Regions from separate parts of the Parabacteroides sp. B2-S-102 genome, predicted to be linked through region 1. Evidence: riboswitches for the same ligand, from Rfam matches in the RefSeq annotation. Region 1 holds a riboswitch; the other holds the start of a gene.
What was found. A riboswitch is a leader RNA that binds a small molecule or an ion and turns the genes downstream of it on or off. The one in region 1 is predicted to bind thiamine pyrophosphate.
Positions count from the first base shown of each region.

Region 2: it holds a riboswitch for thiamine pyrophosphate, as region 1 does, so the genes downstream of both, NBH07_RS04230 (sulfide-dependent adenosine diphosphate thiazole synthase) here and thiD (bifunctional hydroxymethylpyrimidine kinase/phosphomethylpyrimidine kinase) in region 1, are expected to answer to the same signal.

Region 1 is NZ_JAMOKM010000001.1:630,524-645,340, reverse strand. It holds gene NBH07_RS02745 (2-hydroxyacid dehydrogenase) at 1-790, shown strand, start outside; gene NBH07_RS02740 (patatin-like phospholipase family protein) at 892-1,728, shown strand; gene thiC (phosphomethylpyrimidine synthase ThiC) at 1,769-3,466, opposite strand; gene NBH07_RS02730 (thiamine phosphate synthase) at 3,478-4,206, opposite strand; gene NBH07_RS02725 (thiamine phosphate synthase) at 4,197-4,793, opposite strand; gene thiD (bifunctional hydroxymethylpyrimidine kinase/phosphomethylpyrimidine kinase) at 4,786-5,634, opposite strand; TPP riboswitch at 5,629-5,726, opposite strand; gene NBH07_RS02715 (BamA/TamA family outer membrane protein) at 5,830-7,059, opposite strand; gene cbiD (cobalt-precorrin-5B (C(1))-methyltransferase CbiD) at 7,212-9,083, opposite strand; gene cobM (precorrin-4 C(11)-methyltransferase) at 9,083-10,864, opposite strand; gene cbiE (precorrin-6y C5,15-methyltransferase (decarboxylating) subunit CbiE) at 10,861-12,060, opposite strand; gene cobJ (precorrin-3B C(17)-methyltransferase) at 12,057-13,469, opposite strand; gene NBH07_RS02690 (PepSY domain-containing protein) at 13,526-14,817, opposite strand, start outside.
Region 2 is NZ_JAMOKM010000002.1:322,739-337,555, reverse strand. It holds gene NBH07_RS04275 (GH92 family glycosyl hydrolase) at 1-867, shown strand, start outside; gene NBH07_RS04270 (GH92 family glycosyl hydrolase) at 986-3,262, shown strand; gene NBH07_RS04265 (hybrid sensor histidine kinase/response regulator) at 3,300-5,840, opposite strand; gene NBH07_RS04260 (cytidylate kinase-like family protein) at 5,986-6,633, shown strand; gene NBH07_RS04255 (hypothetical protein) at 6,692-7,300, shown strand; gene NBH07_RS04250 (glycoside hydrolase family 3 C-terminal domain-containing protein) at 7,297-7,854, shown strand; gene NBH07_RS04245 (hypothetical protein) at 7,940-8,344, shown strand; gene NBH07_RS04240 (DUF3440 domain-containing protein) at 8,341-9,642, shown strand; gene NBH07_RS04235 (IbrB-like domain-containing protein) at 9,626-10,150, shown strand; TPP riboswitch at 10,241-10,337, shown strand; gene NBH07_RS04230 (sulfide-dependent adenosine diphosphate thiazole synthase) at 10,400-11,170, shown strand; gene NBH07_RS04225 (hypothetical protein) at 11,227-11,646, opposite strand; gene NBH07_RS04220 (DUF6769 family protein) at 11,717-12,121, shown strand; gene NBH07_RS04215 (efflux RND transporter periplasmic adaptor subunit) at 12,200-13,408, shown strand; gene NBH07_RS04210 (efflux RND transporter permease subunit) at 13,424-14,817, shown strand, end outside.

The sequences.
Region 1 (14,817 bases):
CGTGAAACTGTTGGCGCTTCGTTGCGCCGGTTTTAATAATGTGGATTTGAATGCCGCCAGAGGGAAATTACCGGTCGTACGCGTACCGGCCTACTCACCCTATGCGGTCGCTGAATATACGTTGGCCTTGATGTTATCGTTAAACCGTAAGATACACCGGGCATACTGGCGTACGAGAGATGGCAACTTCTCCTTGAATGGCTTGATGGGATTTGATATGCATGGCAAGACCGCCGGTATTATCGGTACCGGAAAGATCGCCAAGATATTGATTCATATCTTAAAAGGATTGGGGATGCGTGTATTGGCAAACGACCTGTATCCAGATGAGAAATTCGCCAAGGAGGAAGGGATCACCTATGTCTCTTTAGACGAGTTATACAAAGAGTCCGATATCATTTCCTTGCATTGCCCGTTGACCGACCAGACCCGTTATCTGATCAACGACGATTCGATCGCCAAGATGAAAGACGGCGTAATGATTATCAATACGGGACGCGGGTTACTGATCCATACCAACGCCTTGATCGAGGGATTGAAGACCAAGAAAGTATCTGCCGCTGGATTGGATGTCTACGAGGAGGAGGGAGACTATTTCTACGAGGATAAATCGGATAAGATTATCGATGATGATGTCTTGGCCCGTCTGCTCTCGTTCAACAATGTGATCGTTACTTCCCATCAGGCGTTTTTCACGAAAGAGGCTCTGCATAATATCGCCGATACTACCTTGCGGAACATCAAGGATTTCGAGGAAGGCTGTCCCTTAGTGAACGAAGTGACCAAGTAAATTCTAAAAAGGAACTATTATTTATCGCTGATTTATTATATTTTTGTGGCCATTGCTTGGTGGGAACCCAGCAATGGCTTTTTTAATTCAGAGGTATATATATGGAAATAGATAGTCAGACAGGTTTGGTGTTGGAAGGTGGCGGAATGCGTGCCATATTTACGGTGGGAGTATTGGATTATTTTATGGATCATGATATTTGGTTTCCTTATACGATCGGAGTATCGGCGGGCGCGAGTAACGGAATCTCGTATGCTTCCCGCCAGCGGGGACGCTCTCGTTTTAGCAATATCGACCTATTGAAGAAATATAATTACATAGGTCTTCGTCATTTCTTACGGGGAAGGGGATATATCGATCTGAATTTCTTGTTTTATGTCTATCCGGATTTGTATTATCCGTTGGATTACGATACCTATTTCAAGTCCAAGGATCGGTTCGTTATGGTCACGAGCAATTGCTTGACGGGTAAAGCGGAATATTTCGAGGAGAAGAAAGATAAGAAACGTTTGGTGGATATCTGTAAAGCATCTTGCACCTTACCGATCCTCTGTCCAATTACGTATGTAGACGGGATACCGATGGTCGACGGAGGCGTATGCGATGCCATCCCTATCCGACGGGCTATCGCCGACGGCTTCTCCAAGAACGTCATCATCCTTACCCGTAACAAAGGCTATCGGAAAGAAGAGAAAGATTTTTACCTTCCCGGCTTTATTTATAACAAATACCCGGCGATCCGGGAACAGTTGCGACTACGATACCGGCGGTACAACGAGGTCTTGGATTACATAGACCAACTGGAGGCCGAAGGAAAAGCCTTCGTCATCCGTCCGCAAAGCCCGATTAAAGTCGGCCGTACCGGAAGCGACACAAAGAAACTGGAAGAACTATATGAGGAAGGCTACGAATGCGGAAAACAAATCACTCAATTGTAGAGACGGGGCATGCCCCGTCTCATCCCCTCAAAACAGTATTTTATTTACAACCTTGCAAATCCTTACTTAACCGCATAGCGCAGAAATTAGGACCGCACATCGTACAGTACTCTCCATCCGTAACAGCACTCTCCTTATAATACTGTAAAGCCCTTTCCGGGTCCAAGGACAAATTGAACTGGTCTTTCCAGCGGAAATCAAAACGGGCCTTGCTCAACGCGTTATCACGTACTTGAGCGCCGGGATGCCCTTTCGCCAAGTCAGCGGCATGCGCCGCTATCTTATAAGCGACCACCCCATTACGCACGTCTTCCTTATTCGGCAATCCCAAATGTTCCTTCGGCGTAACATAGCAGATCATAGCCGTCCCATGCCAAGCGATTTGCGCGCCACCGATAGCCGACGTGATATGATCGTATCCGGGAGCGATATCGGTCGTCAACGGACCCAGCGTATAGAACGGCGCTCCATGGCAGGCATACTGTTGTTCCTTCATATTCTCATGAATCTTATTCATGGGAACATGGCCCGGGCCTTCGATAATCACTTGTACGAACTGCTCCCAAGCTATTTTCGTCAGTTCTCCCATCGTGTGAAGCTCGGCGAATTGTGCCGCGTCGTTCGCGTCATAGATAGAACCGGGACGAAGCCCGTCTCCGATAGAGACCGCCACGTCATATGCCTTTAGTATCTCGCAGATTTCGGCGAAATGTGTGTACAGGAAGTTTTCCTCGTCATGAAGCTGCATCCATTTGGCCATGATCGATCCGCCTCTGGAGACAATCCCCGTCAGGCGAGTCGCCGTCAGCTCCACATGTTTACGCAACAAACCCGCGTGGATCGTGAAATAATCCACGCCCTGTTCCGCCTGCTCGATCAACGTATCCCGATAGATCTCCCAAGAAAGGTCCTCTACCTTACCATTCACCTTCTCCAAGGCTTGATAAATAGGAACCGTACCCATCGGAACCGGGCAGTTACGAATAATCCACTCGCGCGTCTCATGGATATTATCGCCGGTAGAGAGATCCATCAACGTGTCTCCGCCCCATTTACAACTCCATATCGCCTTCTCGATCTCCTCGTCGATACCGGAGGAAAGAGCGGAGTTACCGATATTGGTATTGATCTTTACCAAGAACTTCTTACCGATAATCATCGGCTCGGCTTCCGGGTGATTGATATTCGCCGGGATGATCGCGCGACCGGCGGCGATTTCCTTGCGGACGAACTCCGGCGTGATATAAGACTTCAGTCCCAAAGCCTCGATTTGCTGGTTCTCACGAATCGCCACGTACTCCATTTCCGGAGTGATAATACGCTTCTTCGCATAATACATCTGGGTGATATTCTTACCCTCTTTAGCCCGGAAAGGCAAGTGTCGCTTGGGAAAACGGAGAGAATCCAGACTCGCGTTCGCCAATCGCTCACGACCATAAGCGGAAGTCAATTCCGGCAATTGAACCATATCCTTACGCTTACCGTACCACTCCTCACGTATACGAGGAAGTCCTTTAGCGATATCAATCGATATCTTGGGGTCGGAATACGGGCCGCTCGTATCGTAAACGATTACCGGATTGTTCTTCTTGAAGGTTCGCTCTCCATGCTCATCCAAGGTTACCGTGTCCAACAACTTAATCTTACGCATACCTACCTTGATCTTATTGATCTCGCCCGGGACATAAATCTTTTCCGAGGACGGATAGGAAATACGCATATTCTTTTTAGTAGCCATATGTATTTAGTTTAGTACTTATTGATTTCCTCTATAAACCGGCGGGTTTCCTCCACGGGATCGGGGGCATTGATAATCGCGCCCGAAACAGCGATTCCGGTTATACCCGTCTCCATCAAAGGGCCTACGTCTTCCAACGTAATACCACCTATCGCAAAGATAGGAATATCAATGCCAGCCTCCTTGCATTGAGCGATAATTTTACGATAACCTTCCAGACCTAAGATGGGACTCAAATTCTTCTTGGTACCCGTAAAGCGATACGGCCCTAGTCCGATATACGAGGCGCCTCGTTCTACGGCCAGCCGGATATCCTCGAACGTGTTAGCCGTAGCCCCGATATAGAAGATGGCATTGGAATCTAACTTGTCTCTCAGTACTTCCCAAGCGATATCCAAGGGCATATCATTCTTACCCAGATGACAAGCCGTAGCGCCACATGTCACGGCAGCCTCCAGATCATCGTTTACGCAGAAATCCACGATTCGCTCACATTCGTCCGCGCAGATAGTGGCACATTTACGTACGGTATCCTCATAGATCCCGTCTTTCATACGCAATTGTATCCACGAACATCCTCCTTGGATTGCCATGCGTACCTCGTCGCATTCCGTATATTTAGGTGTACGATGCGTTATAAACATCAAGCGGTTACTCCCACCAAAAGGAGGGCGTAATCCGGTTGTTCTCCGACCGACTCTTCCATTCTCATCATATCCGAAATAATAATTTAAGGCCATACTTGTAATCGTTTGAATTGTTTTATGAGTTGATCCGCAACAAGAAGGGAGGGATCGTTTCCCCAAAGGGCCCCGAGAACGGCGACACCGCCGAAGGGGATATCTCTTAATTTCGTTATTGTTTGTGAGCAGATTCCTCCCAAGGCGATCACCTTATCATCGATGATGCCCTTTGCGTTTCGCAATCCATCTAAGGAGAATCCGCTACCATATCTTTCTTTGGATATACTCTGAAAGATCGGGCTAAGGAACACATAGTCGCATACCGGTTTATACTCGATAATCTCTTCCAGACTATGGCAAGAACGACTTATACTACCTTTATATAAAGGTGGAGCTTCCGGGTTCCTCTTGTTCAAATGGATTCCTCCTAAAGCCCTTTCTTCTGCCAAGGTAAACCAATCATGAAGAACGATCCTGTCGTAATAAGCCGGAGAGATCTTATCCAATAAGCCCTCCAATTCATCACGTTTACAATCCGGTTTACGTAGATGTAAACGAGACATTCCTTCCGCGAATAGAAGTTCGATCAAAGAAGCTTCATCCGCGAAAAAATAAGGTGTAGTAATTACGACCAGCTTATTCATGATTCCATCGGATTTTATGAAGGGCAGAGGGTGAGAAGAAGTGGTTTACAGGTCCGTGCCCTTTTCCCATGCATACATTTGCCCCGTGAACGAGCGCGTTATTCATATATTCCTTGGCTAATCGTACGGCTTCCACCAATGAATGGCCGAGTGCCATATAAGCGGCGATGGCGGACGATAGCGTACAGCCCGTTCCATGGGTATTGAAGGTCTCCACTGTTGGCGAGGCCAGACAAATCGGATTATTCTCATTGATAAATAACCGATCCACCGTTTCTACTCCGGGAATATGCCCCCCTTTGATCAATATAGCGTTACATCCTTTTTCCTGCAATTTCCGGGCGGCACATAAGATATCCGCCTCGTTATTGATTTTTATACCGGAAAGATATTCCGTCTCGGGAATATTCGGAGTAAGCAGTGTCGCTTTAGGGAACAACTCATCCATGATGGTTCGGATGGCGTCATCCTCCAATAATTTACTTCCGCTCGTGGATATCATCACCGGATCTAAAATGATAGAAGTTCGTCGGAAGGAAGGTAAAGTCTCAGATACAACCTTTACGGCATCCTTGTTATGTAGCATCCCTATTTTTATGGCATCTACGATGAAGTCCTCAAGAATAGCTTCGATTTGTCCTCTCAAAATCTCGGGAGAGATCGCTTGGATCCCTCGCACCCCCTGTGTGTTTTGAGCGGTTATAGCCGTTATCGCCGAGGCTCCAAAAACACCCAGCGAGGAAAAAGTCTTAATATCCGCTTGTATTCCGGCACCACCGCCACTATCAGAGCCAGCGATCGTTAAAGCTACCGGATAACGGTACGTTTCATTTTTATCCATTTAACATTCGTTTTTCTTACGGCGGCATTACCCGCATCAAGTAGTAAGGGTATGATCTCAGCCCATATAGTATGGCACCCCTTCGATGACGCAAACTTAGTGAAAAAAATCGATATTAAGATATTTCCGGCTTTTAAACGATAATTTTAACGCAAGGTTATACTTCCATAGATCGTAGACGGGAGCCTTCTGGTTTTAGAAGGCTTCCGTCATATTCATATAAACCGCCATTCCTTTTTGGTTCGGGTCTTTGCCTACGTCTAGGCGGAAGTTCTTGCCGGGTTGCATTTGGATACGTAGGCCTACGCCGTAGTTGAATTTCCACTTATTCCAGTCTACGATAGGAGCGTTTCCGATCGTACCCGTGCCAACCCAACCTACAAAACCACACTTCGCCCAGAAATTACCGCTCTTATATTTCTCCACGCTGCCGAACATATGACGATACTCCAGAATCCCATACGCCATGGTCTTGTCACGGTACTTCCCCCAATAATATCCGCGAAGATCGAAAGGGGAACCAAATGAAGGAAGCTCCGTAAAAGGAACGTTCCCCACACCGATTTGTGTCTTGGCGATCCATGCCAAGGTGCTACGAGGACGAAATACTTGCTGGAATTGGCGGTATTCCAGTTCGAACATCTCATAATTATATGCACCGCCTAAATACTTTCCGTACACCTTGGCGATCGCGCTTAGTAACATACCGGAACTTGGGGTCGCCACATCATTTCGTGTATCGTATTGAATCAAGCCGCCGACACCGATATTGACATAATCTCGTTTGAACTTATTGAAATAAGGATCTTCGGCCATCACCGGGTTGATATCATCTGATTTGCTGAAATTAATATCAAAAAGAGGACCCGTATATAAATGAGGCCTAACTTCCCATACGAAACGGGGATATAGTTGGAAAGAACTCTTATGGAATTTCGTTGTCGAGTCGCTCTTCTCGATTTGCTCGATCGTCTCATAGCCTTTCCCGAAATAATGCGAAGGTTCGTTCCGATAACCGTAACTGATATAAATACGGAAGCGATTCTCGTTGAAGAATAAGGTACCAGCACCGGCAAAAACGAACGTCCCGTTTAAGGTGATGTTAAATCCCGCAGGGATAAACGATCGTTGGGATATCGTATCATTCTTGTTTAAGCGAAAGCTAGCCAAAACCGCGCCACCTACGCCAAAGGAGGCTTCCGGCGTGTAAGACGGTCCGCCAAGGATAGACCACCAGATCCTTTTGTTGGCCCGTATGGAGTCTTTATGTAATTGTTTATGATAACGTTGTATTTGCTTTTCGGTCATAGGCTTACCGTCCAGCATCAGCACTTCTTTCGGAATCGTGTCATTGGAAATACCTTGCGCCTTTACGGAAAAGGCGAATAGAAGGCAGGCCATATAAATTAAAAGATATCTAAACATTATTTTAATCAATATTTAGAGGGCAAAAGTACGAAATCCTCCTAATATGTATTCTTAAAGAATCCCTAATAAAAAAGAATAAACAGCTAAAAAGAAATGCTATTACAGTCTGGGGGGTGTAGAGACGTAGCGTGCGTGCTGCGTCTCTAAAGCTAAGATTGGTATAAGACCTTGCCCTCTTCGGATATTAACAGCAAGGTTAGTTCGCCGTCGGGAAGGATAGGAGCGCAATACGATTTACATTTTTGTAAAAGTAATGGGAAGAAACGATTTTGATCTTTTTCCGTAAGAAGCTCCCATAATTCACGGGCCAACGTAATCCGATTGATTGCATCTACGGTCGCCTCCTCGCATTTCGCTTCTTTCGCTACATCTTGAAGGAAGCCTTTGTTCATGACGACTTTTTTGCTGTGTGTATCCAGGAAACCTTCCGCAAGTTTCACCGCCTTGCCGATCATGATGCCTAAGATAACCTGCTTGAAACCTAAATCGGCAGCGATCTTTAGCGTCTCTCCGATAAAATTCCCGTAATGGACGAATGATTGTGGAGGCAAAGAAGCGTATAAGCTCCGAAGGTAGCGTTCACTCTTCGCCCCGGAATTAATAACCAACGTCTCGCAACCTATCGCTTTGGCGACACTGGCTTCTTTCCGTATCGAGGCGATAAAAGCGTCCGATGAGAAAGGACGCACGATTCCGGATGTCCCGATAATAGAGATTCCCCCGATAATTCCAAGTTTCGGATTGAAGGTACGTTTCGCCAACTCCTCGCCACCGGGAACCGAGACCGTGACAATAGCGACGGAATCGGGTGAGGGCAGGAGTGGAATCAGCTCTTGCCGGATCATCTTACGGGGCGTGGCGTTTATAGCCGGGCCACCGACTTTCAAGCCGAGTCCCGGAAGGGTCACGGTTCCGACTCCTTCACCTGCTTGGAAGATGACTCTTCCCGTATCGTCGCTTTCTGTTTCTTGACAATGTTCTTCTTGTGCCATTACCGTGGCACAACCGGATGCATCGGGAGATAATTGAACAGTAACCCGGATCCGGCTATGATTCGTCACGTCCGGATCATCCCCAGACTCCTTGATCACGGTACAGGTGGCGGAGGAACACCCGGCCCATTCGGTATAGGCTACCGGCAACGTTATCTGTTCTCCCGAGGGTAATGTTATCTGGCTTTCTGTTTGTTCCTTCCGTGATAATAAGGCCAATAAAGCAGCTTTTGCGGCGGCGGTAGCACAAGCTCCGGTCGTATATCCGCTTTTCAAGGGAAAGAATTCTGGTAATAGGCGTTCAATTTGTTTACGCAATCCGTCTTCACCATACACTCGGTAGAAAGTTTCCGGTAATGCGGGACGCTTCACGACAAATACTGGTATTCCGAATTGGCGGGCAGCGTTCACTTTATCCGTAAAATAGCCGGAGAAACCACTTTCCTTTGTCAAGATCGCATCCGGATGGAGTTGCTCCAACAACTTTAACTCATCCTCACCTTCTCGATAGAAAACCAGACGTTCTTGGGGGAAGCCCTGCTTTTCGGCCAACGACAAAGATTCCTCCCGCTCCAATATACGGAACCAAGTGGTATGCGATCGCCAATAAGGGCGGAGCGGGGCAAGGGTGTTCACGCCACTGAGGGCAAGTAGCCGTTGGATACCTTTGTTTTCCATTTGGTGAATTGCGTCTGCATAACTATCGCACCAAATCAAGTCCTCATCACGAGGTGGATACCGACGTTCGTAACGGATCACCGGAATCTGTAAACATTTCGATACTTTTTCGATCGTTTGGTGTAACACTTGAGCGAAAGGGTGTGCCGCATCAATCAATAGCTTAATCGCGTGGTCACGACAAAAACACTCCATTTCCTCCGCATTCATGGCTCCGGTCAAACGGATTCCATGCGCGCATTCAATGGATTGCAAAGTTCCTTTCGTAGAATAGTAATAGGTAGCGGCTGCCTCGTCCGCTACCCGCACAGCCACACGACCTTCTGTCGTTCCTCCAAGGATCAGTATCATTACTTACGGAAAAGATGTTTGAATTCATCCGCATATAAGCGGGATAGACCCTTGCGATTATCGATGGCATCCCCGACGACAAGTAATGTTGTCAGTGTAAGATGATTCTCTTTTACGATTTTCGCGAGATCTTTCAGTTGCCCACGGTAGATCCGCTCGTCTTTCCATGTCAATTTATAGCAAGCGGCTACCGGAGTGGTTGGAGCGTAATGTCGCGATAATTCCTCTTGGACCTTCTCTACGACACCGGCGCTTAAGAAAATACACATCGTACTTTGGCTTTGAGCCAGTTTGTGCAGTTGCTCTTTCTCAGGCATGGGCGTACGTCCTTCGCCACGAGTGAGGATGATCGTTTGTACTTTCTCCGGAATCGTGAACTGAGAATAAAGAGCGGCGGCGGCGGCTTGGAAAGAGGAGATACCCGGAGTGATATGATAATCCATCCCGTATTGATCAAAGTAATTCATTTGCTCTTGAATAGCTCCATAAATGCAAGGATCGCCCGTGTGCAAACGAACGACAAACAATCCTTTATCATAAAACTCTTTCATCAACGCAAACTGTTCTTCCAGATTCATATCCGCCGAGCTTCGCACCGTAGCGCCTGCCTTTGCGCATAAGGTAAGTTCTTTCGGGACGAGGCTTCCAGCATACAGGATCAAATCAGCTTTCTCCAACATTTGCCGCCCGCGGATAGAGATCAAGTCCGGATCGCCGGGACCGGCTCCTACGATCTCGATATGTCCCTCACGGCAGGCCGTCCGATCTAACGCTACGGCAAAGGTATATTCATTTCCTTTCCCTAAATCCGCTTTTTGCTTCTCGACCAAAAGCGGACCGCCATGAGCCGCATAAATGGCGGAAGCTTCCGATACACTTGGGGATTCGGTTACCTCCAGTACCTTCTCCGAGGGATTGGGTACCGGGATATCTTTCAGATCCTCTGATGTATAGGTGTGGAAAGGGCATTCCATAACTCCATAAGCCAGTAATGTCAGCACCGGTTCGCATTTCTTCAAATCGATTGTATTTACATCCGCCAAAGCTTCCGGATATAGGCGTTTATTACACAATACATCTTTAATATGTTCGTAAACGACCGTAGGATCGCCTTGCATATCCTTGCGGCAACCCATTCCTAGGTGGAGGACTTTCGGTATATAGGTGATCGTAGGGATGGATGTATCGTATTGTTGGGGACTGACGATCATCAATAACTCATAGTCTTGCTGCGGTATCGCCTCGAAGGAATAAAAGATAGAGACATGAGACGGGACCGTACGCTCCAAATAATCCGTTCCTTTATCTCGTATATCAAGGAGTAGCGCTGTCGGTTTTCCATTGACAAAAGTGGAGATGGCGGCATTGCTATCTTTGGCGATCAAGGTCCAATCGTATTTCTTCCCTAATGTATCGAGCGCCCATAGGTTTGCGTTGTCGCTTTGTGTCGTAATAATCGCTTCGGCTCCTAATAGGTTCGCTAACTCTTTGGAAAGATCGTTCGCTCCACCGATATGTCCGGATAAAACAGGAATCACGTATTTGCCGGTACTATCTATACAAACCACGGCCGGATCGGTATGTTTATCTTCCGCGAAGGGAGCGATACTGCGTACGCAAATTCCCATCGCTCCAATAAATACCAAACTACTGGATTCGTGAAAAACCTCTTTTGAGAAAGAGCCGAATGGTAAGATCTTCGCCTCGGGATAAGAAGCAAGAATTCGCTCAGCAAGCACCCGGCTGCTATCGGATATTGGAATAATTGATATTGTATTCATAATTTATAAATAACATTCACGGTAATCGTATTAAAATCATCAATCGTGATACGGGTTTGGGCGGATATCCGAAGACCGGTTTGGCGGACCGCTTCCTCTAAAAGCGCTTTGCTTTCGTCGGATACGGAGTTGAAGACGATGACACCGTTCTCTTTCATCTTTTTGGAAACTACCATAAGGATCTCCACTAATTTCCCGCCATGTCCGCCGATAAAGATTGCATCCGGAGCCTCCAACGCTGATAAATCCACCGATAAGAAATCTCCGATTATAGCCTCGATACCCGGAGTCCCAAAACGACAGCAATTCTCAGTCATTAACTTTCGTCCCTCTTCCCGGATCTCAAAACTCGTGATATGCAAATGCGGGAACAGCAATTTAGCCTCTATCGAGACAGAACCCGTGCAAAAGCCGATATCCCAAAAACGTTCCCGGTTTCTCAGATCCAGCATGCTTAAAGATAACAAACGGATCGGCATTTTGGTTATCATCTTCTCCCGTCCGTTCAAATGCTCGAACGCGGAATCCGGCAGGCCGAATTTACGGGAATGCCCGTCACGCTCTTTCTTTAGGATCAAGCAATTCGGATGAACGAAATTATTCATTGCCGCGGCTTGTATACTGAATTGGCGGATGCTCTGCCGTTCGGTATTTCCTAACCGTTCTCCCACGAACATGGTATAATTATCATAGCCGTATTCCAGCATCCGGCGAGCGATAGTCGTAGGCGTATGTTCCCGATCCGTGAGCACGCCTATCTTAGACGCACTTTCGATCAAGGCACGATCGAACTCGTGCCAAGGCCGTCCGGTAAGGGAGACGATCCGCATATCGTGGTAAGGCATCAATAGATTTTGTGCCAAGAGTTGCAAGGAATTAAATGACGGGTACAGGCGGATTTGCGTATCCGGCAATCGGTTTTGAATCGTAACGGCGAATCCGAAAAACAAAGGATCTCCGGAAGCGAATACAACGATACTTTCCCGACCGTCGTACGAACGATAGCGATCGAAGACCTCGTCCAACGGGACTTTTATATCGATCCAGTCCGCTTTCTCGGGCAAGAGCGAACGTACGATCTCATGATGCCGCACGCCTCCGGAGAACACCCGGTGGGACGAGATTATCTCCAATATCTCCGGCGGAAAGTATTGCCGCATATTATCATCCAGCCCTATGACATAAAATCGGTTCATACGTCTCTTCCCGGCTTTAATTGTTCTGCGTCATTAAAACAAAGGATGGCATTCACTAGCGTAGCCGCTAAATTACTACCTCCTTTACGACCTTCCACGATTAGTTTCGGTATACCGATAAAAGGTTTCACCATATGTTTGGATTCCTGCACATGTACGAAACCTACCGGAGCCGCGATAATGCCAGCTGGAGTGGCTTTACCTTTACGTATTAAATCGCATAATTCCATAAGGGCGGTCGGGGCGTTCCCGAAGACAAACAGAGCGGTCGGATGCTCTTCCACGGCCCGACGAATACCGGCTTGGGTACGGGTAATTCCTTTGCTCGAAGCCATCTCAGCGACCCGCTCGTCTTGAAGGTAGCATTTCACTTCGACACCCAGACGTTGCAGAGCTCCCTTACGAATGCCGGAAGCAGCCATCGTGACATCGGTGATGATCGTAGGAACTTCCCCGCCGCTGATCTTATTATATAATGTAGAGACTGCATCCGGGTCGGCATAAAGGATATTTTCCATATCGAAATCGGCCGTCGTATGAATGGCATGGAGTAACGCCCATTTCTTATCCAACGGGATCTTTTGGTTTTTCAATTCCTTCTCGATCGTACGGAAACTACGGATCATGATGTCCTGTCCGATACCCGTATCCATTTTCTTTTGTTTGATCTCGCCATAATATCCCCGGGGAGTGATCATATGATTCCCGGAAAGATATGTTTGTGAGTTTCCGATCAAGACTACCGTAAACATATCGATCTGCTCGGGGTCCAGATCTGCGAGCGTAGTGACGAATACTTCTTGCTCCTCCCGTCCGGCCTGACGTACATAACCGACCGGAGTCTCCGGCTTGCGTTCTTGCAGAAACAATTCTTTTAAGCGATAGAGTTGCCAATAACGTCCCTCGCTTTTCGGATTATAGATCGCCGTAACAAAATCGGCCATGGCCGCCGCACGAATCCGTTTCTCGATCCGTTCCCAAGGAGTCATCAAGTCAGAGAGGGAAATCACACAGAAATCATGTCCGATAGGAGCGCCAAGCAAGGACGCAGCTTTCTGGAAAGCGCTGATGCCCGGATACGACTCGATCTCGATCTCGCTTCCGGATTCTTTCTTCATCTCATAAATCAGAGGAGTCATACCATAAATGCCGGCGTCACCGGAACTGATCACACAAACCGTCTTTCCCTCGTTCGCATAAGCGAAAGCTTGCTCGGCACGAGCTTGCTCACGTTTCATACCTGTATCTATACATTCCGTTCCCTCACGAAGCAAGTGGGTGATAAAACGGAAATAATATTTATATCCTATGATGACATCCGAGCTTTGGATAGCGGCCAAAACCGCAGGCGTTATATCGGCCTCGCTACCGGGGCCGATTCCGGCGACTATAATCTTGCCTTTATTCATTCAAATCTATTTTATAATACAATGTTCTCAATAAATATAATACAAATATACAGGCTTTACTTCTTTCTTCTCGCTTTTCGCCTGATATATTTTATCGCAAGCCATACACCGGATAAGGAAACGAACGTGCCTCCCAACATGGTTCCCCACATCACGATATTCCATAAGACCGGATGATCTACCAAGAATTTCAGATTCAAGCTATGCAATGCCGGATACATCCAATGGTTCCAACGAGACGGCGTATTTACATAACGGTATTGTCCATTACGGGGATTAATGTAATAACAACTATTATCCACGTCTTGAATAGATACTTTCCAGACCGGGAGTTCTAAATTCCTTTTTCGTGAGATATAATACGTATCATAAGCATCCAACAGTTTGATATCAGCCGTGGTCCCGATACCATGTATCTGAGACAATACGGAACGGATTTCTTCCGGTCGCAGGTTCAATAAAGATATCCCGTCACTCTTATTTGCGTTCACGACAATATCCTTCGTGTCTGTTTGTACGATGTAAAAGGGTATATCACCAAAACTACTCCATTCCAATTGACGGATCTGGCCGGGATAGGCTTGTATGACCGCCCTGTAATCCAACGGATAATCGAGTGGGGAAGGAGCCATCTTCCGCAGTTCTTGAACCGGGTTTATATCGAGCTTGGCTTTCAACCCCCAATCCTGTACACGAGCCAAAGACATCATACCACTAAAGCAGAAGGTGAGGACGAATAAACCGAATAACACCCCAAGAATATGATGCCATTTATACCAGAACTTCTTATAAGGGGAAATCAAATGACGTCTCCTCGCTAACCGGAAATCCCGTATTCCTAAATAGATCCCGGCGATACACATAACGCACCCGATTCCGGATAACCAGACAACTACCTTTATCCATAATTCAGCGTCTTGCCGCAAGGAAGTGAAATAGACCCAATGAGGGATCGCCCCGAGCCAAGCCCAGAAACGACTGTTTTTATCCGTATATTGCAAAACCTCCCCGGATTTAGAGGATATGTATAATTCATGTCGTTCCGGATCGGCGAAATGGAATTTATAGATCGGAAATTCCTCTTTTAAACGACCGAATGGAATCCATTGGTCCAAGGTGTACAAGGAATCTACCTTCGCTATGGAAGAGGTATTCCATAGTGATGCCACACGTTGGATATGATTCCAGTCGATTACGGGTAATCTTTCCGTCGAGTCGGCAGGAATATCATAGCTCCCTTTCTCCGTCCGGAGATGAAAAACAGTTTGTCCCAAATAGCTGTTTAAGGTAACATGGCTTATCCGCTCGTTCTGCGGTAAACGTTTCTCTATCTGGTCTAACGAAGGAA
Region 2 (14,817 bases), on a different contig from region 1:
GCTACTTCTATCGCGATGGAATATGCCGCTGATGATTGGGGTATCGCCTTGATGGCGAAAAAAATGGGCAAGACGGAGGATTACCAAAATTACTTGAAACGTGGTAAATATTATACGCAGTATTTCGATAAGGATATCAACTTTATCCGTCCGAAAATGAATGATGGCAGCTGGCGTACGCCGTACGATCCGATCCAGTCCATACATAGCGTAGGCGATTTCTGTGAGGGAAATGGCTGGCATTATACATTCTTCGTGCCCCAGCATCCGGAAGGCTTGATCGAGTTGATGGGTGGCGACGCTCCGTTTATCTCGAAACTGGATTCTTTGTTCTTGGTGGAAGGTGAGTTAGGAGAGAACGCCTCTCCGGATATCAGTGGGTTGATCGGCATGTACGCCCATGGAAATGAGCCGAGCCATCATGTCACTTACCTTTATCCATACGCCGGCGAGCAATGGAAGACAGCCGAGAAAGTTCGTTACATCCAAGATGTGTTCTATACCGACCAACCGGAGGGCATCATCGGAAACGAGGATTGTGGCCAGATGTCCGCTTGGCATATCATGTCTGCCTTGGGATTTTACCAAGTAAATCCTTCCAATGGCGTGTTCGTGTTCGGTAGCCCGTTATTCGATAAGGCTTCCGTTCATTTGCCGGAGGGTAAGACTTTCGAGGTCGTAGCCCAGAACAACAGCAAGGAGAATGTATATATCCAATCCGTGTTGTTAAATGGTAAACCTTATAACAATTCTTATATCTTGTATGATGATATCGTGAAGGGAGGGAATCTTACCTTTGTGATGGGAAGTACACCGAATAAGGAGTTCGGAGCTGCCCCGGAAAATCGTCCGAAGACGGCTGAGTAAATAGCTCCCTTACTAGTGAGCGGTTAGCTCTGTTACCCGTGAGACAACGTCTCACGGATTGCCGGGAAAGTACCCGGCTGAGAAGCAAAGAATAATTAACGAATTAATAATCGACAAAATGAAGACAAAGCTTAAAACTTCGATGGCCCTTTTGGCTTCCGCTTTCCTGTGGGTGTCATGCGCCGGTGGGGGAGGGACTTCTCCTTCGGCGATGGACCCGGTGGATTACGTGAATCCTTATATGGGAAACATCAGCCATTTATTGGTGCCTACTTTCCCGACCGTGCATTTGCCGAACAGTATGCTACGTGTATATCCGGAGCGTGCGGACTTCACGGGCGACCGTCTGGGCGGTTTGCCTATTATCGTGACAAACCATCGTGAGCGTTCCGCGTTCAATTTATGCCCTTATCAAGGTGACGAATCCGGCTTGCGACCCGTGATCGCTTATAGCTATGACCGGGAGAAGATCTTGCCGTACCGTTATCAGGTATATCTGGATAATGAGGAAATCGACGTGGACTTCGCCCCGTCCCATCAAAGTGCCGTATATTCGCTCACTTTCGAGAAAGAGGGACCGGCTTATCTGGTATTTAACAGCCGTAACGGACAGCTACAAGTAAATGGTAATTCCGTAAGCGGTTATCAATATATAGATAAGAAAACGAAAGTCTTTTTATATGCCGAGACGAACCAGAAGCCTGTGAAAGCGGGTGTATTGTCAAACGGCAGTGTCAACTATAACGAGACCTCCGTGGAAGGTACCAATGCCGCTATCGCCCTTTCCTTCGGGGAGGACGTGAAGAAACTTGGCGTTCGCTACGGTATCTCTTTTATCAGCGAGGAACAGGCGAAGAAGAATCTGGAGCGTGAGATCGCCGCTTACGACGTGGATGTGGTAGCGAAGATCGCCCGCAACGATTGGAACGACGCTTTAGGTAAAATACAAGTACAAGGCGGTACCAAGGATGAGAAGACCGTATTCTATACATCTTTATATCGTTGCTACGAACGCCCGATTTGTTTGAGCGAGGACGGACATTATTACAGCGCTTTCGACGGAAAGATCCATGAGGATGGCGGACGGCCTTTCTATACGGACGACTGGATTTGGGATACCTACCGTGCTACGCATCCCCTGCGTGTCTTGATCGATAATGAGCGTGAGAACGATATCATCAACTCTTATCTCCTGATGGCGGAGCAGATGGGTACCGACTGGATGCCTACCTTCCCGGAGGTGACGGGAGATACACGCCGTATGAACTCAAACCATGCCGTCGCTACCGTGATCGACGCTTACCGCAAGGGCTTGCGTGGGTTTGAGTTGGAAAAGGCTTATATCGCTTGTAAGAAAGGTATCGAGGAAAAGACCTTGATCCCGTGGTCTGCCGCTCCCGCCGGTTGGTTGGACGATTTCTACAAGGAACATGGCTATATTCCCGCGTTGAGACCGGGAGAGAAAGAGACGGTGCCTAACGTATCCATTTGGGAAAAACGTCAGCCGATCGCCGTGACTTTAGGAACTTCGTATGATGAATGGTGCTTGTCCCAGATCGCTCAAGAATTGGGAAAGAAAGACGAGGCGGATTATTATTTGCGTCGCTCTTACAATTACCGGAACGTATTTAATCCGGAGACAGGTTTCTTCCATCCGAAAGATAAGGATGGCAAGTTTATCTATCCATTGGATTACCGTTATGATGGTGGTCTGGGTGCCCGTGATTATTACGATGAGAATAACGGATATATTTATCGTTGGGACGTACAGCATAATATCGGTGACTTGATCTCTTTGATCGGAGGCAATGAGGCGTTTATCTCTGCTTTGGATTCCATGTTCAATACGCCGCTGGGTATGTCTAAATGGCAATTCTATTCCACGCTTCCGGATCATACGGGTAACGTAGGTATGTTCTCTATGGCGAATGAGCCGAGCTTGCATATCCCGTACTTGTATAATTATGCGGGTAAGCCTTGGATGACGCAGAAACGTATCCGTACCTTATTGAATCAATGGTTCCGCAATGATTTGATGGGTGTACCGGGTGATGAGGACGGTGGTGGTATGTCCGCTTTCGTTGTCTTCAGTCAGATGGGATTCTATCCGGTGACTCCGGGTTCTCCTACCTATAATATCGGTAGCCCGATGTTTACCGACGTGAAAGTGGATATGGGTAACGGCAATACGTTCGAGATCCGTGCGAATAACGCGTCCGATGAGAATAAATACGTACAATCCGCTAAGTTGAACGGCGTAACCTTGAACCAGCCTTGGTTCAATCATAGCGATATCGCCGCCGGTGGTTTGTTAGAGTTAGAGATGGGGCCGAAAGCGAATAAGGAATGGGGATTGGGAACGCCTCCTCCTTCTGCCGCTCCGATGCCTAAGTAAATAAAAAGCGTGTTGCGATTGTCGCAACACGCTTTTTTTATGCCAATACCTTAGCGATTAATTTCTTTAGTTCTTTTATATCAATGGGCTTCACTACATAATCCGTGAATTCACATTGTTTGGCGATCTCCTTTTCCCTTTCGAAAGCGAATGCCGTGAGCGCTATGATCGGAATGGTCTTGGATAAGGTGCGGATTCTGCGAGTCGCTTCGAATCCGTCCATAACCGGCATTTTTATGTCCATCAGGATTAGGTCCGGATGATATGTCTCGAACATATCGATAGCCTCTTGCCCGTTTAGCGCATGATAAAGTTGGTATTGCTTGCCAAACAAGGTTTCCAAAAGGAAATAATTCTCATAAACGTCCTCGGCGATTAAGATGGAATGATGCCTATCTGAACGGGGCGTTTCTTCGGATTGGACGGGGATATCCGGTGAAAGCTCAATATCAGTCCGTTTTGTGTCCAAAGGCAGAGTGAACCAAAAAGTGGAACCCACCCCTTCTTCAGAGTCTACGCCGATTTTACCTCCTAATGCCTCGATAATGGTTCGGCTGATGGTTAATCCCAATCCCGTACCTTGCTGGAAAGTATCTACCTTGATGAATCGCTCGAATATACGTCTTTGGTTTTCCGCGGAGATACCGATACCTGTATCTTTCACGCAGACTCGGATAAAATCCCCTTCTATCTCATAATAAATCGTGATACTTCCTTTTGTGGTAAATTTGATAGCGTTATTCACGAAATTAGATATCACTTGCATAACCCTCCGCTCATCGGTTTTAACGATTACGGATGGGGAGCCGAGATCAAAGATAAGAACCACGTCTGAAGGCATCTTTATAGAGTCTGCCAATGCGATTTCGCCACATATATCCTTGATGTCCACTTCCTCGAAATGATAATCCATGGTTCCCGCCTCGATTTTAGAGAAATCAAGGATATCATCGATCAGTTGCAGTAGCAAATCATTGTTTTTATGAATGATATCTAAATAAGATTGACGCTCTACCTCATCATCAATCTCGGCGATTATATTTGAGAACCCGACGATAGCGTTCAGCGGCGTGCGTATCTCATGACTCATATTCGCCAAGAATGCGGACTTCAATTTATCAGCTTCCTTTACCTTGATTAGCTCGATCTCCTTTTCCCGTTGCTGGGTTATGTTGGAGGTATAGCTTACGATCCTGTTAGGCGTTCCGTCATCGTTGAATTTATAGGAGCGTACATTGGAGTTGAACCAGAATGTTTTGCCATTGAGGATACGCCTGTAGGCCGCTACGAAGTTATTGATCTTCCCTTGCAGGAGAGGTTTGAACTGTTTATTATATACCCGGTCAAAATCATCCGGATGGATTGAGGATTTATAGTCTTCTTGATTCTTGAAGTTGTAATCATGAATCGCTTTTAGCCCCTCATTATTATTAATGTCTTCATTGAGGCCAAAATCTACGGTCAATTTATCATTCTCTACATCGTATTCCCAAAGAATGGAATCCCCGGTATCTACCGATACTTTTAGCCGGGCTAGGCTATTTTCGATTTGTTCCCGCTTGATGTGATTCTCGGTATCGTCGAATACAATATAAATATAGCCGAATATATTATCAAGAGAGTCTTTTAATGTGACTCCTTTTACCAACAGATGCTTTGTTTTAGAATCATGATGACTATCGTAATAGCCGTTTTGAGAAGCAACCTTGAAATCATAATTAAGAGGAAAGAATATATCTTTTCCGTTTTTGAGGCTTTGGTTTACATATTTCGGGATATTAGGATTCTCGAACATATTCAGTCCCACGGCCTGCTCACGGGTAACACCAAAAATATCGAGATCCGCTTGGTTGATATCTACCAACACTCCATTCTCATCATAAAGTTCGGCGCCCCAAGGCATCTTGTCGAAAATGATCTTAAACTTCGTCTCGCTTTTCATGACTTGCATAGCCGTATGTTCTACTAATCCTTGAACTTCCCCTCTTTCAATGGCTATGGAAAGGATATCAGCCAACATATGTAAGTTCTCTATATCTAAGGCACTCCAGTTCCGTTTCTTTTTTACAGAATCAAAGCCGATAAATCCGGATGGTTTGCCTTGCTTGAAAATAGGGATGACTAATAAGGATGAAACCTCTTGCAAAATCAGAAGATGCTGCTCACTCTTCGCCTCTTCCGGCATTTTAGAGACATCATGAATAACGATATCCATGCCCTTTTTGATACTGTCGTACCACCAAGGAATCTCGTCTTGCGGGAGTTGACGCAGTAAATCCTCTCGCATAGAGATAATGCCATCACAAGTAACTTCATTCGTAAAATCAACAGTATGAGTTTGTTCGTCAAATGTTCCGATATACACCCGATCCACATCGAAAAATTGTAAGATGCGGAATAGCGCTTGGTCAATAACCGAGTTTTTTTTGGCTCCAAGAAGAAGTGACAATACATCCGACATCGTTTTTCGCAAATCAATCATATTGGCCAAAATCAAGTCGGTCTTTTCATCTTCTACATCGGTCTTCTTGTCTATAGCCTCATTAAGAAATGTTGTATTGGAATGAATGTTATTCATGATAAATTGAGTGTACTAAATTTATTCGAAAACAAATGTAAGTATAAACTTTGATTATTTTTTGTTTTAGTGTTTATTATATTATTATCGTGGCTTTAAAAATAATTTTGTACGTTTGTAAATGGTTGAATTAAACTTGAAATCTATGGATAATAAAATCATATTGACGATAGGCCGCCAGTTCGGAAGCGGTGGCCGCGAGATCGGACAACGTTTGGCGAAGGAGTTGGGTATCGGTTACTATGATAAGGAACTGATTACCGTGGCGGCCCGTGAGAGTGGATTATGCGAGGATGTTTTCGAGAAGGCGGACGAACGTGCCTCCAGTGGTTTATCGTACGCTTTTACGATGGGGTATTCTTCTTTTATGGGAGGGATGTTTACGCCTTATAATGATATTTTGTCTAATGACGGTCTTTTTAAGATACAGAGTGACGCTATCCGTAAATTGGCGGAGACTGAGTCGTGTGTTTTGGTAGGGCGTTGCGCTGATTATATCCTCCGGGATGATCCGGCTTGTTTGAGCTTCTTTATCCATAGTTCAGTGGAGAGCCGGGTCCAAAAGACCGTGGAAAGGCATGGTGTGACGGTGGAAGAGGCGAAGAACATGATGGAGAAGACTGATAAATCCCGTGCGGCTTACTATAATTATTATACGAATAAGACATGGGGAATGGCCTCTTCTTATAATTTCTCGATCGATGTATCCGTATTAGGGATCGACGAGACCGTGGAATTTATGAAAAGCTTTATCGAGCGCAGATTGAATAAGCGTCCGCCTCATTTCGGATAAATCGTATTCTTGAGAAACCATTATTGAATAGAGATTAACCTATTAAAACTAAGAAAGTATGCGAAAACCTTTTATTACTGTTCGGCTGACCCATGGTATGTTGGGCGCCTTGTTAGTTTCCACCTGTGCTTGTTCGGGCACGAAGTGGACGGAGGTGGAGAAAGATTCTATCCGTATCGTTACCCAGCAAGAAGGAGCTGTATTAGGATATTCCGCCAATTCGGGGGTGAGACTTCTTACTGTTGACGGATATGCCTTCAAAGATCTGAATCGGAACGGGCGGCTTGATCCGTATGAGGATTGGCGTCTTACGCCCGAGGAACGTGCCGTTGATTTGGCCGGACAGTTATCTACAGAGGAAATCGCCGGATTGATGCTTTATAGCGCCCATCAATCTATCCCCGGTGCCTCGAAAGGGTTTGGAACTTCTACCTACAATGGCAAATCTTTTGATGAGAGTGGAGCCCAGCCATCCGATCTTTCCGATGCGCAGCGTAAATTCCTCACCGAGGATAATGTTCGTCATGTATTGGTTACGAGAGTGCAAAGCCCGAAAGTGGCGGCTCGCTGGAATAATAATGCGCAAGCTTTAGTAGAGGGTATCGGTCATGGTATCTTACGGTCGTTGATAATCCCGATGAGGCGGATTTCGCCATCGTCTTTATGACGAGCCCGAACAGTGGTACGGGGTATGATAAATCCGATTGTGAGAAAGGTGGAAACGGTTATATGCCTATCAGTTTACAGTATAATGATTATACCGCTACCTATGCCCGTAACCCAAGTTTGGCGGGGGGAGATCCGTTTGAGAATTTCACGAACCGTTCTTATAAAGGTAAGTCCGTGAAAACAGCTAATAAGCAGGATATGCTTTCTGTTTTGGAGACAAAGGCTAAAATGAAAGGTAAGCCTGTAATCGTATCTTTGGAGATGGATAAGCCTACGATTATGTCCGAGTTCGAGGGTTCGGCGGATGCCATTCTGGTGAACTTCGGTGTACAAAACCAAGCGGTCTTGGATATCATCAGTGGAAAAGCCGAGCCTTCCGCTTTGTTGCCTTTGCAGATGCCGGCAGATATGCGTATCGTGGAGGAGCAATTCGAAGATGTTCCCCGGGATATGAAATGCTATACGGATAGCGAGGGCCATCTGTATGATTTCGCTTTTTGTATGAATTGGAAAGGCGTTATCGATTATGAGCGAGTGACTAAATATAAATAGAGTAAATTACATTTTTGTGTTTTTGTGGCTACGGTATCTATATATAATGCCTAAATTTGCATGGTAATATTATTAAGTGCAGACCATGAAAATTATGACATTGCAGGGAACGGACAAATTGTTATATGAACTTGTCGCACCTTTGGTCATGAATCCAGCCATTTTGCGACAAAATAACAATTACCCTTTTAAAACATCTCGTAGCCACGTTTGGTATATAGCCTTTCATGAAACAGCTGTTGTTGGTTTTATGCCTGTAAAAAAAGGACATCTCTATTACTCTATAGACAATTATTTCGTGAGTGGTGATGATCCTTCGGTATTGAGTGAACTTCTTGAAGAAGTCATAAAGGATTTTTCATCTCAAGCTTCACTTATGGCTGTTGTGCATAAACGTCATGTAAAAGTGTTCTCACAAAAAAAGTTCCAGACATGTGTTGAGTGGAAAAATTATGATAAAATGCATTATTTACCGGAGGTAGAGTCATGATGCGAAGAATGGATGTGTACGAGGCGACAGAGAAAAGATTGAAGATCATTTTTGATTATTTCGATTACGTATACGTCTCTTTTTCCGGCGGAAAGGATAGTGGTGTACTGTTGAATTTGTGTGTAGATTATATTCGTAGATACGCTCCGGGACGAAAATTAGGTGTATTTCATATGGATTATGAGGTTCAATACAGCCAGACGACCGAATATGTGGAAAAGGTTTATGCCGCTAATTCCGATATCCTTGATATTTATCATTGTTGTGTTCCTTTTAAAGTCCAGACATGTACATCTATGTTTCAACAATATTGGAGACCTTGGAGCGAGGAGTACCGGGATATCTGGGTTCGAGAGATGCCCCATTCATGTCTCCGGGCGAAAGACTTTGACTTTTTCAAGGAGGACATGTGGGATTATGATTTTCAGAATATGTTCCCTTTTTGGTTGTATCAACGGAAAATGGGCCGGCGTATATGTTGCCTTGTTGGTATCCGTACCCAAGAGAGTTTTAATAGGTGGCGGGCCATACATAGTGATAAGAATTACAGAAAACTAGCTAATTATAAATGGACTCGCAGAATGAATTATTCTATATATAACGCATATCCTATTTATGATTGGAAAACTCAGGATATCTGGATAGCGAACGGAAAGTTCGGTTGGACATATAATCATTTGTATGATTTGTATTATCAAGCAGGGGTGCCTTTGTCCCGGCAACGTGTGGCGAGCCCATTCATATCCCAAGCGATATCCACACTGTTCATTTACAAAGTTGTCGATCCCGACATGTGGGGGAGGATGGTTGGACGTGTAAACGGTGTTGGCTTTGCCGGTATATATGGGAATACCTCCGCTATGGGATGGAGGGCTATCAAGTGCCCAGCCGGGTTCTCTTGGGAGAAATATATGTATTTTCTCCTAAATACTTTACCCGAAGAAACTCGTGAGAACTATTTGAATAAGTTAAGAGTCAGCCGTAAATTCTGGAGAGAAAAAGGAGGATGCCTCAGTGAGGAGACTATCGCTAAGTTACGGGCGGCTAATATTCCTATCATTGTGGAAGAATGTACCGCTTACCATACGGATAAGAAACCGGTACGGATGGAGTATATCGATGATATCAATATACCTGAGTTTAAAGAAATCCCTACTTACAAACGTATGTGTGTTTGTATTTTGAAAAACGATCATACATGTAAGTATATGGGTTTTTCCCAGACAAAACGAGAAAGGGATATGAGAAAAGAAGTAATGGACAAATATAATTTTTATAAGCATGGGAAACTTTGTTAGTCCGGCATATGGTGTTAGGGCTGTCCCTATAGAAAAAATTGTAGCCAACAGCTATAACCCTAATATCATGGCACCACCGGAAATGCGATTATTGGAACTTTCCATTTGGGAGGATGGCTATACGATGCCTTGCGTCTGTTATTATCTTGAAGAGGATGATTTATATGAGATAGTAGATGGTTATCATCGTTATCTGGTTATGAAGCAATCTCAAAGGATTTATGATCGTGAGAAAGGAATGTTGCCTGTAACGGTGATTGAGAAAGATATTTCAAACCGAATGGCTTCAACCATTCGCCATAACAGGGCTCGAGGGATGCACAACTTGGAACTTATGACGGAGATTGTTACGGAGTTGGTCAAATCTGGGATGTCTGATAAGTGGATCATGCGTAATATTGGAATGGATAAAAATGAGTTACTTCGGTTCAAGCAGATTTCGGGATTAGCTGAATTATTCCGGGATAAAGAATTCGGTTGGTCTGATGACTGGTCGGAAGAAGATTAAGCTTCTTACATTTTGTTTGGCTGAGCGTTTTTTGCCTTTTATGGCTCTGTTGAGTACATATATACTAATTTTTTGTACATTTGCCCCCGACTTTTCACATAGGGGTGCCCGAGTCATACGGGCTGAGATTATACCCATCGAACCTGATCCGGGTAATGCCGGCGAAGGGAAAATAAGGTAGAACTAGGAAATAAAGGGGGCGTTACCTCTATGTGCTCCCTGATGTTTAAACTTTAATTAGTTATTAAGATGGAACAGATTGTTTCAAGTGGAATCATTGACTCTTACTTCGAGAAGTTGAAGAGCAACTTGTCTGTGGATGTAGCGATCGTGGGAGGGGGACCTTCCGGTATCGTGGCCGCTTATTTCTTGGCGAAAGCCGGTAAGAAGGTGGCGTTGTTTGATCGTAAGCTGGCTCCCGGTGGAGGTATGTGGGGCGGCGCTATGATGTTCAACGATATCGTGGTGCAGGAAGAGGCTATGCCGATTATCAAGGAATTGGGCGTAAGTTATAAAGAGGGTGCTAACGGCACGTATATCATGGATTCGGTACATACCACTTCCGCTTTGATTTATCAGGCGACGAAGGCGGGCGCTACGATCTTTAACTGCTATTCGGTAGAGGACGTGGTGTTTCATAACGATGCCGTAGCTGGTGTGGTAGTGAACTGGGCTCCGGTAATCCGTGAGGGGATGCACGTGGATCCGTTGACGATCATGGCAAAGGCTGTCTTGGAAGGTACGGGGCATGATTGCGAGATCGCCCGTGTGGTAGCCCGTAAGAATGATATCCAATTGAATACACCGACCGGAGGCGTGATCGGCGAGCGTTCCTTGAATGTGGAGCTGGGTGAGCAGACGACGGTGGAGAACACGAAGGAGATCTACCCGGGATTATTCGTTTCCGGTATGGCCGCTAACGGCGTAAGCGGTAGCTTCCGTATGGGACCGATCTTTGGCGGCATGCTGATGAGCGGCAAGAAGGCGGCTGAGTTGATCTGCGAAAAGCTTGGGAATTGAAAATTGAGAATTGAGAATTGAGAATTATTGATTGTTGTATCTTTAATTTTCAATTCTCAATTCCCAACGGTTTTTCCTTGTCTCAAGAATAAGAATCCCGTTATGATCAACGCCGTGGATAATCCCGTATAGAATACAGAAATGAAAGAATTCGGCAGTAAATGGAGCGCACGGATCGTGATCCCGAAAGCGATCATGAAGATCATGATAATCCAACCTTTCACGTCGAAGAAAGAGAACGGGCAATGTTTCCCGTTTTTCCGGGAGATCCGTTCGGAATGTTTATAGAAAAGCCGTTTAAAGACCAAATTGAAGAAAAGTAAGAAAACGATGGTCGCTTCCCCGATCTTGAATAACCAATAATGGGTATCGTTTAACCATGTGACGATACCGATGCGTAAGATATTGATACCGGCGAAAATCCATACGCAACCGGCGGTATATAATAATACCTTTTTATTTACTCCAAACTTCATCTATCTTTTTATTTACCGCAAACTTACAACATTCATGTAAAAAACGGAAAAATATCCTTATCTTTGTGCCATGCGTGAGAAAATGAAACAGAGGGTTGTACAATACGTGGTGCTGATGGCCGGCATCTTGGCATTGCTTTCTGTGGTTATCCCTCACCATCATCACCGGGACGGGATGCCTTGTTATCAATCCTTGACCGCGGAGCAAGCGCATGGCGATAAAAGCACTGATACGCATGATTGCGGTTGCGACGGGCATAACTTGGCCTATTTCAGTACGCATATTTCTCATTTTATGGATGGAGATGTGGATATACATCTGATGCCGTTACTCGTCTTATTTGATTACATTTATCCACCTGAACCGGCGTTTTGCGGACAGCTCCTTGATCACGAGAACGCCCCTTACATTGAGTCGCTGCACGACACTTGGATAGTGAGTGCCTCGGGACTTCGTGCCCCTCCTATGTCTTGATACCTCGTTTGTGAGAGCGGGTGAGGACAGACTTGCCCCTATCTATTTATTATTAACGATATCAAGATTTTTTACACAATGAAGAAAATATATTTGGTAGGTGCGATGTGCGCTTACCTGTTTGCCGGTTGTGCGGGAAATGCGTCGCAAGCCGGACACGATGAGCATAATCATGAATTAGAGGCTCACGATCATGATCATGAGGGACATGAACACGAAGGCCATGACCATGAGCATGAGCATGAGGCCGGTGGTACCCATCCCGGCGAGATTGTCTTTAAGAAGGCTTTAGCCGAGGCCGTTGGTTTGCAGACCGTAACGGTTAATCCCGCTCCTTTCACGGATGTGATTAAGACGAGCGGACGAGTAATGGCGGCGCAGGGGGAGGAGTCCGTGATCGTCGCTACCGTCCCCGGCGTGATCTCGTTTGGTAGCTTGCCATTCGTGGATGGTACGGCGGTACGCAAGGGACAGGCCGTGTTGAGTATCGCTTCCAACGCCCTCTCGGATGGAGACGTGGCGGCAAGGGCTAAATTCGCTTATGAGACGGCGAAAAAGGAATACGAGCGTATGCAAGCCTTGGTAGGCGATAAGATCGTATCCGCCAAGGATTTCGAGCAGGCCCGCTTGAATTACGAGAACGCCAAGGTCGCTTATGAGGCGATAGCGGGAAAACAGACGGCGAAAGGCGTGTCTGTAGTCTCTCCCTTGAACGGTTACTTGAAGAACATCCAAGTGAAAGAGGGTGATTATGTATCCGTAGGTCAGCCTTTGGCTACGATCTCGCAAAACAATCGTTTGGTATTGCGTGCGGACGTGTCTGAGAGGTATTACAACGATCTTCCCATGATCCAAACCGCTAATTTCATGACTCCGTATGATAACGCTCTCTATAAATTGTCTGATTTGCGTGGACGGTTGTTATCGTATGGAAAGGCTTCCGATATGAACTCTTTCTATGTACCGGTGACTTTCGAGTTCGATAATAAAGGAGCGGTTATCCCCGGTTCTTTCGTGGAGATCTTTTTGTTGACAAAGCCGATGGAGAATGTCTTGAGCGTACCTGTCTCCGCCCTTATCGAGGAGCAGGGCGTTTATTCGGTATTTATCCGTCTGGATGAGGAAGGCTATAAGAAGCAATGGGTGACGCTGGGAGCGAATAACGGCTCGGAGGTACAGATCCTTTCCGGATTGAAACCGGGCGATGAGGTCGTGACCCGTGGCGCTTACCAGATCAAGTTGTCTTCCGCTTCTAACGCGATACCGGCTCATAGCCATAGCCATTAATAGGAGGGACGTTGCATGTTAAATAAGATAATTTATTATTCATTGCACAACCGGTTGGTAATCTTGGTTTGTGCGCTATTGCTGATGATCTGGGGTACGTACACGGCGTTTAATACGGACGTGGATGTGTTCCCGGACTTGAACGCCCCGACGGTCGTGATCATGACCGAGGCGAACGGTATGGCTCCCGAGGAGGTGGAACGCTTGGTGACATTCCCTGTGGAGACTGCCGTGAACGGTGCGATGGACGTGCGGCGTGTACGTTCCTCGTCTACCACCGGATTCTCCGTGGTTTGGGTAGAGTTTGATTGGGGTACGGATATTTACCGGGCTCGTCAGATCGTGTCCGAAAAACTGGCTGTCTTGGGTGAGAGCCTTCCCGAGAACGTAGGTAAACCGACCTTAGGCCCGCAGTCATCCATCTTGGGTGAGATGATGATTCTCGGTTTGACCGCCGATTCCACGTCTTTGTTGGACTTACGTACGATCGCCGACTGGACGATCCGTCCCCGTTTGTTGTCTACGGGCGGTGTGGCGCAGGTTGCCGTGATCGGTGGCGATATTAAGGAGTACCAGATCTTGTTGGACCCGGCTCGTATGAAGCACTACGGTGTAGGGTTGAACGAGGTGTTGGATGTTTGTCGGAATATGAACCGGAACGCCAATGGTGGTGTATTGTATGAGTTCTCGAACGAATACATCATCCGAGGTGTCTTATCGACTTCGAAGGCGGAGGAGATCGCTCAGGGCGTGGTGAAGACCGTGAATGAGTATCCGGTTACGCTGGGTGATATCGCTACGGTCAAGATCGGCGGTAAAAGCCCGAAGCTGGGAACCGCTTCCGAGCGAACGAAGCCGGCCGTATTGATTACCGTGACCAAACAGCCGGATACGAGTACGGAGAAGTTGACGGAGAAGCTGGACGAGATTGTTGTCGATTTGCGGAAGAACTTGCCGGCGGATGTACATGTCTCTACGGATATATTCCGCCAGAGTCATTTTATCGATAACTCTATTAATAATGTAAAGAAGAGCTTGTTTGAGGGTAGTTTCTTCGTGGTGATCGTCTTGTTCCTGTTCTTGATGAATATACGTACGACGGTGATCTCGTTGGTAGCCTTGCCGTTATCTTTGCTGGTCTCTATCATCGTATTGCACTACATGGGATTGACGATTAACACGATGAGCTTGGGAGGTATGGCGATCGCTATCGGTTCCTTGGTGGATGACGCTATCGTGGACGTGGAGAACGTGTATAAACGAATCCGGGAAAACCGGCTCTTACCTCCGGATCAGCAACGCTCTACCTTGGAGGTGGTTTACGACGCTTCCCGTGAGGTACGTATGCCGATCTTGAACTCTACCTTGATTATCGTGGTGAGCTTCGTGCCCTTGTTCTTCTTGAGTGG